4 regions of the Candidatus Thiodiazotropha endoloripes genome follow, and region 1 is predicted to be linked to each of the others. Evidence: predicted binding sites of a transcription regulator. Region 1 holds the regulator's gene; each other region holds the start of a gene.
The links. Region 1 encodes sigma-54, which starts transcription at its own class of promoters, with help from an activator protein. Its sites were predicted from a motif close to TGGCANGNTNCNTGCTT; they were not measured.
Positions count from the first base shown of each region.

Region 2: the regulator sigma-54 is predicted to act here: its motif matches at 1,214-1,230, upstream of A3193_RS09650 (TonB-dependent copper receptor).
Region 3: the regulator sigma-54 is predicted to act here: its motif matches at 1,323-1,339, upstream of A3193_RS20010 (PEP-CTERM sorting domain-containing protein).
Region 4: the regulator sigma-54 is predicted to act here: its motif matches at 2,086-2,102, upstream of A3193_RS16370 (TorF family putative porin).

Region 1 covers NZ_LVJW01000006.1:915,682-918,874, forward strand. Annotated here, with positions in the region: gene hpf (ribosome hibernation-promoting factor, HPF/YfiA family) at 13-333, opposite strand; gene A3193_RS14780 (RNA polymerase factor sigma-54) at 487-1,971, opposite strand; gene lptB (LPS export ABC transporter ATP-binding protein) at 2,178-2,903, opposite strand; gene lptA (lipopolysaccharide transport periplasmic protein LptA) at 2,900-3,193, opposite strand, start outside.
Region 2 covers NZ_LVJW01000003.1:2,157,786-2,160,978, reverse strand. Annotated here, with positions in the region: gene A3193_RS09655 (tetratricopeptide repeat protein) at 1-1,074, shown strand, start outside; gene A3193_RS09650 (TonB-dependent copper receptor) at 1,272-3,193, shown strand, end outside.
Region 3 covers NZ_LVJW01000003.1:1,435,815-1,439,007, forward strand. Annotated here, with positions in the region: gene A3193_RS06460 (IS110 family RNA-guided transposase) at 1-909, opposite strand, end outside; gene A3193_RS20010 (PEP-CTERM sorting domain-containing protein) at 1,382-2,059, shown strand; gene A3193_RS06470 (GGDEF domain-containing protein) at 2,844-3,193, shown strand, end outside.
Region 4 covers NZ_LVJW01000006.1:1,263,434-1,266,626, reverse strand. Annotated here, with positions in the region: gene A3193_RS16380 (ammonium transporter) at 1-882, opposite strand, end outside; gene A3193_RS16375 (P-II family nitrogen regulator) at 913-1,251, opposite strand; gene A3193_RS16370 (TorF family putative porin) at 1,319-1,996, opposite strand; gene ubiK (ubiquinone biosynthesis accessory factor UbiK) at 2,376-2,621, shown strand; gene A3193_RS16360 (YifB family Mg chelatase-like AAA ATPase) at 2,737-3,193, shown strand, end outside.

The DNA of each region.
Region 1 (3,193 bases):
ATCTATCGAAAGTTACTCAACTGCATACTTCACACCGCTACCGGCGCGATGACTCTGCATCTTTTCTTTGTGTTTAATCACCTGCCTGTCCAACTTGTCAGTCAAGCCATCAATGGCGGCATACATATCTTCCTGCACTGAATCAGCGAATACGCTGGCACCGTTCACTTGCATGGTGGCTTCCGCCTTCTGCCTCAGCTTCTCAACGCTCAAGATGACATGCACATTGATTACATTATCAAAATGCCGCTCAAGACGTTCGAATTTATTATCTACATAGCTTTTCAAGGCATCGGTTACTTCCACATGATGACCGGTAACGCTTATTTGCATAATTATCTCCTGTCTTAGATGAGTTGGCTCATCACTCTGACCGACTCGCTGAATCGATTCCCGAAACCATCGATCAGGCTGACCATGAGGCCGGATTCGGCTGGAACCACAACCCCTGTTTTCATAGACATCCTGAGCGGTAGATCAATTCACCTACATCAGTCGTTTACGCTCATTCGACGGCGGTATGCTCATCGATTCACGATACTTTGCCACCGTTCGGCGGGCCACTTTGATGCCCTGTTCCGATAGGATGGCGGCGATCTTGTTGTCGCTGAGCGGTTTGCTTGTGTTTTCAGCGGCAATCAATTTTTTAATCAGTGCTCGAATCGCGGTGGAGGAGCACTCCCCGCCGGCACTGGTGTTGACGTGGCTGGAGAAGAAATACTTGAACTCCAGCGTGCCCCGGGGGGTATGCATATATTTCTGGGTCGTCACCCGGGAAATGGTCGATTCATGCATCTCCAGTGCCTCGGCAATATCCCTCAATACCAGCGGCTTCATAGCCTCCTCGCCATGCTCAAAAAAGCCCCGCTGATATTCAACAATCTTACTCGCAACACGCAGAATAGTCTCATTACGGCTCATCAGGCTTTTAATGAACCAGCGCGCCTCCTGCAGATGGTTCTTAAGAAAGGTGTTGTCATCGCTCTGATCCGCCCGCCGGATCAGGCTGGCGTAGTCATTGTTGACCCGAAGCTTGGGGGTAACCTCCCCATTCAGCTCCACAACCCAGCGGTTGTTGCGCTTGCTGACGAAGACATCCGGAATCACATATTCAGGCTCACTTTTTGCGATTGCCGTGCCCGGATGGGGATTCAGGGTCCGGATCAGCTGCATGATGGCAGCGAGCTCCTGCTGATCCACCTTCATGCGACGTATGATCTGATTCTGATCCTGGGCGGAGAGCAGATTGAAGTGATCCCGGCAGAGTTTTATCGCCTGATCCCGATAGGGGGTCTCTTCCGCCAATTGACGAAGCTGAATCAGCAGGCAGTCCTGGGCGCCCTGGGCTCCGACACCCGGTGGATCGAATGCCTGAATCCGATGCAGTACCGCCTCGACATCCTCCAGGGTCGCTTCCTCATCATTCAGCGAACTCAGAATATCCTGCAGGTCGCCTTTGAAGTAACCATCCTCATCGATACTGTCGATCAGGGTGGTGGCTATCACGATATCCTGTTCGGTGAAAGGGGTCAGGGTCATCTGCCAGACCAGATGGTCATGCAGGGTTACAGCGCCGCTACGCTGTACCAGATAGTCATGGTCTGCGGCATCTCCGCCGCTGCTGGCCGGCGGCAGGTAACTGTCGTAGACATCGGTCCATTCACTGTCCACCGGCAGATCCTCGGTCAGCTGGCTGCTGTCGGTCTGAATCTCCCGCTCGTTATTGATGTCATTCGACCCCTCGACTTCCTTGCTCTCCCGGGTCTGTTCACCAGCCTCCTGGGCATCTCCCTCTTTCTGCAGCTGAGTGCTGAACTCCTCCTCGCCCTCAAGCATCGGGTTGGTCTCAAGCACCTCCTGAACCTCCTGGCTCAGGTCGAGCGCAGAGAGCTGCAACAGGCGGATTGCCTGCTGCAATTGAGGAGTCATGGTGAGATGTTGTCCGAGTCGGAGCTGTAGAGCCTGCTTCATAGCAGAGATATCTTTAAACCTGGTATGTTATTTGTATGTCTTTATTCTCATTTTAGCTAAAAATAGCCGCCTACGGAAAGATTCTTCTTCACTGGGTCGATTCTCCTGGGTTCACACCACACTCCAACTTATTCCATACTGATTGAGACCGCCTTCAGCGCGCCTGCCGCTGCCTGTTTAATCCATTAAAAAACAGTGTTATAGACTCACATCGTAAAATTTTCACCCAGGTAGACACTGCGCACCTCCTGGTTGCCGAGGATCTCCTCGGTGGTTCCCTCCGCCAGCACTTTACCACTGTTGATGATGTAGGCCCGGTCGCATATATCGAGTGTCTCCCTGACATTATGATCGGTTATCAGGATCCCAATCTTTAAGGATTTCAGATGCTGGATGATCTTTTTGATATCGATCACGGCAATCGGATCGACCCCGGCAAAGGGCTCATCGAGCAAAATGAAGGCGGGCTCCATGGAGAGGGCCCGGGCAATCTCCAGTCGGCGCCGCTCGCCACCGGAGAGACTCATCGCCATGCTCTCCCGCAGATGCTCGATACCGAACTCCGTCAGCAACTGGTCACATCGGGCCTTACGTGCCTGGCTACCCAGCTCTTTGCGATGTTCCAGTATCGCCAGAATATTCTGCGCCACCGTCAATCGCCTGAAGATGGAGGGCTCCTGGGCCAGGTAACCGATACCCAGACGGGCCCGCTTGTGCATCGCCTGATCAGTCAGCTCCTCCCCATCCAGATAGATCCGCCCCTGATCCGCCTGCACCAGGCCGACAATCATATAGAAGCTGGTGGTCTTGCCGGCACCGTTGGGCCCCAGCAACCCCACCACTTCCCCGCTGTTGAGGTTCAGTGAGACGCCATCCACCACTCTACGCTTGTAGTACTGCTTCTGCAGATCGACAGCCTGCAACTGACTCACGGTTCAGTTTTCCCGGTTTGGGGCTCAATCACCACCTGCACCCGCTGTTTACCCTGGACACTGCTGCCAGCTCTGACCTGTGCATTGGCCCGGTTATAGACGATGCGGTCATTGCGGAAGCTGTTCCCCCCCTGCTCGAGCAGGGCATCGTCGATCAGTAACATCTCATTCCGATTCAGATGGATCTCAATACGCTGCGCCTGACCATGAACCTCAACGCCATCGACCTCAGGCAATTGACTGAATCTTGTCGGCTGCCCCTCACTGACTATCTTTTCGGTTTTGCCGGC
Region 2 (3,193 bases), on a different contig from region 1:
ATACGCAATGAAAAGTATCAGCGTGCCCGTATTGAACTGGACGCTCTACTGGAGCGGGTCAAACAGAATCCGGATGAGACGGCGCTGACCCGTCAGGCTTATGGGTATCTGAGTATCGGCCTGAAGGACTACCCGTCGGCCATCGATCATTTTCTGTTTGCGGTGGAATCCGGGGCATTGCCGACCGGGGTAAGCCTGAATTTACGCTACACCCTGGCCCAGCTGATGTATCAGGAAGAGCGCTATAAAGCCGGGCTTGCACAGCTGCAGAGCTGGTTTGAACAGAGCGAAAAGCCCACTCCCCAGGCACGGGTGTTACTGGCCAGTTTTTACTATGCGCTGAAAAAGTACAGCCAGGCGATCTCTGCCCTGAAACTGGCGATCAAGCAGTCCGACTCACCACAGGAGTCCTGGTATCAGATGTTGGTGGGGCTCTATTTTGAGACCAGACAATACAAGCCGAGCGTACCCGTGTTGCGGATTCTGGTGAATAAATACCCGGCCAAAGCCCAATATTGGCAGCAGCTGTCAGATGTTCTGCTGCAACTCGGCCGAGAGCAGCAAGCGGTAGCCGTGCTGTCACTGGCGGCTTCCAGAAAACTGGTTGATGAGAGCGGTCTGATTCGACTGGCCAAACTCTATCTGCAACTCAACAATCCTCTGGATGCGGCGGAACTTCTCAGCGGTGGCATTCAACGAGGCGATATCAGGCGGCGTAAAGAATCCCTGACTCTGCTGGTTGACGCCTGGTTGTTGGCAAGAGAGCCGGAGCAGGGGATCAAGGTACTGAAGCAGTTGTCGGAGATCGATAAGTCGGGCAAGCCACAACTCAGAATGGGGCGTTTGTTGATGGAACAGGAGCAGTGGCAGGAGGCTCAGCAACAACTGGAACTGGGCATCAAACTGACCCGCAAACCGACTTTTGAAGACTGGTTGTTATTGGGTAGCACCCACTATCGGCTGGCCGACTCCACCGCCGCGCACTCTGCATTCAAATCAGCGTTGAAACTGGCTGACAAACCCCAACAGAGTGAGCTTGCTCAGCGCTGGATCGACTATCTCGCCACACCCTAGTGGTCCACTCGATATCCCCCGGTCAGCCAGCTTCCAGGTGAGTGATATGCCGCACCAATTGTGTGATATGCCCTATTGCTGATGCTGCTATGTCACTGAAAAATGGATCTACTCATTAGATATCAGTAGCTTAAGATTTTGGCTCAAAAACTGCTATTTAACACCGTTTCCAAGAATTAAATAATCGAGGTGATTAGATGCGTTTTACGGCCCTATCATTGGCAATCAGTTCCATACTAACCACTCAGGCAGTTGTGGCAGATGAACATACGGAAGATCTGCAGGATGTGGTGGTTGAGGCAGAAGGTGGAACCAGTCCAGCAGTAACAACAGCACCAATGGATGGGGCTTCAAGTGGTATTCCTGGTGATGCAGCGGATTTTCTCAGGGACATCAACGGCGTTTCCGGTATTCGTATGGGTGGCCAGGGTATCGATCCGATCATTCGCGGTCAGAGTCAGAACCGTCTGAATATATTGATGGATGGCGCTTACATCCATGGCGGCTGCCCAAACCGAATGGATCCTCCAACCGCCTATTCCGCCATGGAGAGCTACGACAGTGTCACCGTGATCAAGGGATCGCAGACAGTTATCTATGGTGGTGGCGGCAGTGGCGGCACCGTGCTGTTCGAGCGTAATGCGCCGAAATTTGAGCAGGGCAAACCCTATCTGGGCAGTGCCGAAGTCGGCTATAAGAGTAATTCTCAAACCAAAGAGGCCTCGGTTGATGTGGCGGCCGGTACGGAGCTGGGATTTGCCCGCGGCATCATTGGCTATAAGGATGCGGACAACTACGAAGATGGTGATGGGAATGAGGTACGCTCCGCATTCACCAAGCAGTCCGGCAACCTGATTCTGGGTTATACCCCGGACACCCACAAGCTGCTGCAGTTGAACCTGGAAGCGACCCGCGAAGATGATGCGCTGTATGCCGGTGCCGGTATGGACTCGCCAATGAGCGATGCGGACAACATCAGACTCAAGTATGAGCAGAACGACCAAGTTGGGCCGTTTTCGGCGATCAAGGCTGAGATCTACTCAAGTGAAGTCGATCATCTCATGGACAACTACTCACTGCGGGAGTTGACCGCTCCGATGCGTATGAGTGTGCCGACAACCTCCGATACCAGAGGCGGAAGATTGTTGGCGGACCTGATGCTGGGTGAGACCACTCTGACAGTCGGTTTCGATATTCAAAACAATGAGCGCGATGCGGATCGTTTCTCCGGCATGGCCAATATGGAGCCGACCTCCCTGCAGTCCATCATGTGGCCCGGCGCCGAGTTGGAGCAGACCGGTATCTTCATGGAACTATCCCAACCGATTGGCACTCTGGACCGGGTCAAGGCCGGACTGCGATACGATCGGGTCGATGCCTCCATCTCACGGGGTGATGAGAAACCCGATCTGGGTCCAAGCCCAACGCCAAACAACCTCTATGCGGCCTACTACGCCGACACTTCCGACGAGACCACGGAGAACAATGTTGGTGGTTTTGTCCAGTATGAGCGGGAAGTCGGTGACGGTACCTTCTACACCGGCTTCAGCCGCAGTGTCCGTACTGCAGATTCGACGGAACGTTATCTGGCAAGCTTTTCACGCAATATGATGACCATGATGGATATGAGCTGGGTGGGTAACCCGGAACTCGAACCTGAAAAACATCATCAGCTGGAGGCTGGTCTGCGCTGGCAGGGTAGCGCCTGGGATACCGATGTTTCGGTCTTCTACAATGATGTAAGCGACTATATCCTGCGTGACAAGGCACGTGGTCAGGATGGTATTCTGGTGGCCAATGGCACGGCCAACATCTATCGCAATGTGGATGCTGAGTTCTATGGTATTGAGTGGGAGGGTGGATACCAGATCATGGAATCCCTGAGCACCACCGCCAGTCTGGCCTATGTTCGGGCGGAAAACACCACCGATGATCGCAACATCGCGCAGATCGCACCACTGGAAGCCACCATCGGTATGGAATATACAATGGGCGCCCTGGAGTTCGGCGGCAATCTCCGCATGAATGCAGAACAGACCCGAGCGGATCTCGAGAATGGCAGTGGCCAGGATGTTCAGGAGACTCCGGGATGGGGTGTGATCGACCTGTATGGCAGTTA
Region 3 (3,193 bases), on a different contig from region 1:
CAACATAGTAATAAACTTTCGCATGCAGGCCGTTAATGCAACTTTTTTATGTTTACCCTGCGCCACCAGCTGTCTGTAGAAAGCGCGGATTATTGGATTGCATTGGGTAGCGCTCAAGGTGGCCATATAAAGTGTTGTGCGAACACCCGCTCGACCACCTTTGATTCGCCGCTTGCCTCGTGATTTACCACTATCTCGATTGATCGGTGCCACGCCAACTAGGGCGGCTACCTGCTTGTTGCTCATTGATCCCATCTCTGGTAAATCGGCTAGCAGAGTATAGGCCAGCGTTTCACCGACACCTGGGGCTGACATTAAGATCGATTTCCGTTCGGACCATTCAGCCTGTTTTTCGATGACCCCTGTAAGCTTCTTCTCGATTCGCTGAATTTCAGCATCCAGTGTCCGTAGTATTCGGCGGCAGGAGGCTTCAAAGGTCTTGCCCATAATCTGCAGCCGGTTGAGCTCTTGGGTACGTATTTCCATAACTTGTCTACGGCGGGTTATTAAGTCTTTTATTATCTGAAGGTTACGGCTGACCTTTGGGGTTGGATCAGGCTGGATGACAGCAGCGAATTCGGCAATCACCCGGGCATCAATCTTGTCGGTTTTGGCCAGTTGCTCAATGGCACCGGCATAGCGACGAACCGACATGGGCTTGACGATACAGACGGGTAGAGACTTTTGGTAGGCGGCAGTTGCCAGGGCCAGTTGGTAGCGGCCTGTGGCCTCCATAACCAGGCGTTGTACCCGGTAGTGGGCCAGGCGCTTTAGGATTTGTTTGATACCTTCAGGCGAATTCTCTTCCTGCCAGTGGAGATCTTTTTCGTATATATGAATATCTAGCATCCATTTGCCTACATCGACACCGACATTCACACGGGATTTTCTCTTTCTAAGGTTTGTCATTTGTACTCACCCTTGCTAAATTCGGGCTTGAAGCCCATTCGACTGTTCGAGATAAATCGGGTCGGTTCAGTGCCCCCGCTTGTTAACGGTCTTATAGACCTGTGCATCATCGGGCTACTGAACCGGTAACTTGCTGCTACAAGTTACGGGCTTCATTTTATCAACTCTCCATTTAGAGGCAGGGATCGGCTATCAGTACTCAAATTCAACCATACAAGTGTAATCAAGTTCTCTTCGGCGATTATTATTCTGAATGATTATTATTTAAACTTGACGGTGCGAATAGCACTGTTGGTGATCATATTAAAATACTCCCATAACAAAACATTGTGCGAATGAAGCAGTGTCGAAATAATTAACACATCGAATTCGTAGTAAATGATATCAAACTGAAATATAAAGAAAATATAATCTGGCGTCTTTTTTGCTAGAGGCTAAATGGAATTAATAAAAGTGCAAACATGGAGTTGTAATGAAAACACAGTATATCCTCAACATATTATCCTTACTTCTAGTTTCCTCTTTCTTCAACTTAGCTCAGGCAACAGCTCTATATTACACATTCGAAAGCACTGGAACGTTCGATAGTCTAGGAAATGGTAATCCCATAAATGAACCAGTCCAGTATATTTTTCGGGTAGATGGTACTCACAATTCCACTTTATCTAGAGTTAGTGAGACTGGCTATCAGACTTATAGAATGGACTTTGATGCGACCTTATTAAGTGGTACAGGCTTAGAAATCAGTAAAGACCAGCGTGATACTACTTTCGGTGGGTATGCTTCTTACAATCCTGGAAGAGGCTATTTTGAGCTTTCTTTAGGTTTATATGCATATGGAGCAAATGCTGTACTTACTCTTCATCCGCATATCTTTAATTCTTCTATACCAAGTGAAATTTTGACTTCTTACGAGGCCTTTACAGAATGGGCGGTTACTAATCTATATGCATACGATCATCGCCTCAGTATCGAGAATCCAGATAGTGTACAAGGTAGAGATGATTACCAAGTTACTGGGCAACCTATTGTTCTTACATCAATTTCTGAAAAATCACCTACTTCTGTACCAGAGCCTGAAACCTATTTATTGTTTGGACTAGGATTATTGGTATTCAATGTCATTAGAAGGAACAAACAACTAGTGTAGGTCGCCTAACAGTATGTAACTTATAAACGCAGTGTTTTTGACTATTATATTGCCGAAACCCAGTAAAATAGGGAGATTCTACTGTTACATAATTAGTGACGACCTACACTAGCTTAACGCAATCGTATTCAGAAGAGAGCTAGTTGTCATGTAAAACTAATACAGCTAGGCTCTTCTATGACGAATGAGGTACTTACGCTAATTGGGACACAGTATTTTGAGTTGTGTTTAGATGACTGAGAATGGGCGTGAGGGGGTATATTTGGGGGTATAATATAATTATGTTGATAATAAATATAATAAAAACAAATGGATACAAGTAAATTCGATTCCTGCACGACCCACCATCTTATCAAAAACTTAGCTGGGCTAACCTGATGCTGCTTTAGAGGAAGCCCAGAACAACAACTGCATTCAACTCGACATGACGGGTGTAATAACCCACTACTTCTTGTGCTTTGCTGTCAGGAAACTTCCCATCTGCCCATGGGTACCTTGATTGTATAACGTACAAATCAAACTGCTTTGCATCGATGTTCTGGCATGGGATTACCCATTTAGCCATCATTTCAGTCTGATGTTCTCATTGGGCCATTCTTGCTCATCAGTATGAAGTCACAGAGTTAACTGCTTGATATCAGATTACGACTGCAAACACACATTAGGTATCAAGAAAATCGCCTATCATCCGCTATCAAGATAACGTCGAATATCACGGCAATAACTGGGATTTATTGCAACTGTCAATATGGAGGTTATCCGTCATAGCAAGGTGTAGATAATAATGAATACAATTCCCTATAGAGAAGATGACTATACCAAGGCATCAGAATATTTACGTTTGGTGATTGCCTTCCTCTCCAAACAAACCGTCCCCCCATCACCCCTTAATTTTCGGATTGGATATGACTATGTCACGGGCAGAAACCAGAAGTTGAAGGCATCGATCGATGCTTTGTTGGAAGCAGAACCGGTACTATCAACCGAGTTGCTTTGGGAAGCCTATCGAGAGTTCTTCATTCAGGATGATGCAGCATTGGAGAATATACGGCAGGAACTGCAAAATATTATTGTCAATATTCAGAGTGAATTTGAAAACTCCGGCGGGAATCTTACCAGTTATGTCAATAAGCT
Region 4 (3,193 bases), 350 kb from region 1:
AGCAGTGATCGCCACCAGGCCAGCCAGTGCGCCATTCAATGCCATGGTCAGATCAGCCTTGCCGAACAGGGCGCGGGCGGTCAACAGGGCCGCAATCACACCACCGGCAGCTGCCGCATTGGTGTTGACGAATACGGCAGCTACCGCATTGGCCTCACCGATGTCAGAGACTTTCAGTTCGGATCCACCGTTGAAGCCGAACCAGCCCAACCAGAGAATGAATGTACCCAGGGTCGCCAGAGGCATGTTGGCACCAGGAATGGCGTTAACCCGACCGTCAGCGGAGTATTTACCCTTACGAGCGCCGAGCAGGATGACACCGGCCAGAGCGGCAGATGCACCACACAGATGCACCACACCGGAACCGGCAAAGTCATTGAAGCCGGCCGCATCCAGGAAACCGCCGCCCCACTTCCAGTAGCCCTGCAGGGGATAGATCACACCGGTCATCGCCACAGCGAAGACCAGGAATGCCCACAGCTTCATACGCTCAGCCACGGCACCGGATACGATCGACATGGCGGTAGCCACGAAGACCACCTGGAAGAAGAAGTCTGACATACCGGAATAGTAGGTATCGCCATTGCTGGCCAGCACGTCTTCAACACTGTTGTCGCCACCGAACATGAAGCTCAGATCCAGCGCAGGGATGATGCCGTTGCCGTCAGCCGGGTACATGATGTTGTAACCCATCAGCATGTACATGATACAGGCGATGGCAAACAGGGCGACGTTTTTGGTAAGGATTTCGGCAGTGTTCTTAGCTCGGACCAGACCGGCCTCGAGCATGGCGAAACCTGCCGCCATCCACATTACGAGTGCACCAGACACCAGAAAATAGAAGGTGTCCAGTGCGTAGCTTAAATGTGTAATCGCTTCCACGATACTCTCCAGAAAGTAGTTACAAATCGGTTACAGTGCTTCAGAACCGGTTTCACCAGTACGCACACGGACCACCTGTTCCAGCGTGGTGACAAAGATCTTGCCGTCACCAATCTTGCCGGTCTTGGAGGCATTGGTAATGGCTTCGACGACCTGGTCGACAATGCTGTCATCCACCGCGATCTCAACTTTGATCTTGGGGAGAAAATCGACCACGTACTCGGCGCCACGGTAGAGTTCGGTATGACCCTTCTGCCGTCCGAATCCCTTCACCTCGGTGACGGTTATGCCGGCCACACCGACGTCAGAGAGCGCTTCTCTGACATCATCAAGCTTGAATGGCTTGATGATTGCGGAAATCATTTTCATGCTGTTACTCCTCAGTTATCGAGTCCGCCCGTAGGCGGACGTATGATTAGTCACGAAAAAAGGTCGCTTAGAACTCTTTTGAGTAAGAGACGAAGAAACGCATATCGGAGTCTTCACCCGGAGCGTCGGTATCATCCAGGTCGGTGTCAGAGAGACTGAAGGTCACATCACCAAAGTCACCGGCTGACTTGCTCAGGTCGATCTGATAGTGGGTGTAGTCATCCGCATCGGCATCATCATCGCCATCAGGTTCGACAAAACCAACGGTCAGGCCAATAGAGAAGTCTTCGGGAAGATCGAAGCCTGCGCCGATGTAGAAATAGAGATCCTCTTCAACTGCCTCCACGGCATCTTCAGCAGAAATCACATAGGCAACACCTGCTGAGAGGAAATTCCATCCCACATTGGCATTGACTTCAGCAAAGTCAGACTCCGAATCACTTGAGTAGGAGTAGTAGATCAGACCAGCGTCATAGCTGACGCCAGAAATTTCACCACCGTAGCCGCCATAGAAATCCAACTCGTAATCATCCCAAGCCTCAGAGATCCAGGTACCGGCATAGAGGCCACTTTCGTGAGAATAATCAATACCACCGGAGAAAGCGGTACTGTTGGCAGACTGGGTCAGACCACGCCAGACGTAGTTACTGGTGACACCGATGTTGGCACTGATATCAGCGGCAGCGATAGATGACAGCCCCAGCATAGCAATACCACAGGCCAGAGCGATTTTGTTCATTTTCATGGTTTTCAATTCCTCTACTAAACGATCATGACAAAGTTGAAATATTGGGTTCAGCTATTTCATGTAATAAGCCGAATGTGGCATTTACTAATCAGACTTCGTGCCAACCATTGCAACCCTCTGTTTATCAAATAAATTTCCTAATAATTCACTTTTTTGTTACAGCCAGGTAAAAAAGCTATGCCTTATTTGGATTCACAAAAAGCGGGCATGCACTGCTCTGGTGCACCAAAGCAGTGCATATATTTCAAACTGGGAGCGGGTTCACAACAGCGTCTCGTCAGAACCACATAGAGCGAAACCGTTGTAATAAAGCGACACTAAATCCGACTCAGAGGGCCTCTGGACAAGCGGACCAACACTGGCTATTGTCTGCTGCATGATAGATTCAAAACTGATTGACGACCTGGCCCAACGGCTCTCAAACACTCTGCCTGCAGGCATTCAAAGCATGCAGGGGGATGTGATGAAAAACCTGCGTGCCGGACTCGAGTCCGGACTGGCCAGGCTCGACCTGGTGAGCCGAGAGGAGTTCGAGGTGCAGGCCGCTGTCTTATCCCGCACACGGGAGAAGCTGAAACGCCTGGAGGAACAGGTCAAAGCGTTGGAAGAACAACAACGCTGAATTGCCCGATTCTGTCGCCCTGTCAAACCGACAGGGAAACTCGGAAAAGATTAACGCACCATTATTGTCACGTCGATACCGGAACCATCGACCTGCTACACCATGGAAGGAAGCCATGTCACTCGCCATCCTCTATTCCCGCGCCCAGGAGGGCATCAACTCACCCCTGGTGACCGTTGAGGTTCATCTTGCCAACGGACTCCCTGCACTCTCCATCGTCGGCCTGCCGGAGATGGCAGTACGGGAGAGCAAGGATCGTGTCAGGGGCGCACTGATCAACAGTCAGTTCGAATTTCCCGCCCGCCGAATCACCATCAATCTGGCTCCGGCCGACCTGCCGAAAGAGGGGGGGCGTTTCGATCTGCCGATCGCCCTGGGCATTCTCGCCGCCTCAGGGCAGATCCCGAAACAGGCCCTGGATCAGTATGAGTTTGCCGGCGAGCTGGCACTCTCGGGGCAGTTGCGCCGGGTACACGGCATCCTACCCGCCGCCCTGGCAGCCCGGGATGCGAAGCGGGCACTGATTCTGGCCGAAGATAACGCGGCGGAAGCCGCTCTGGTCGAGGGTCTGA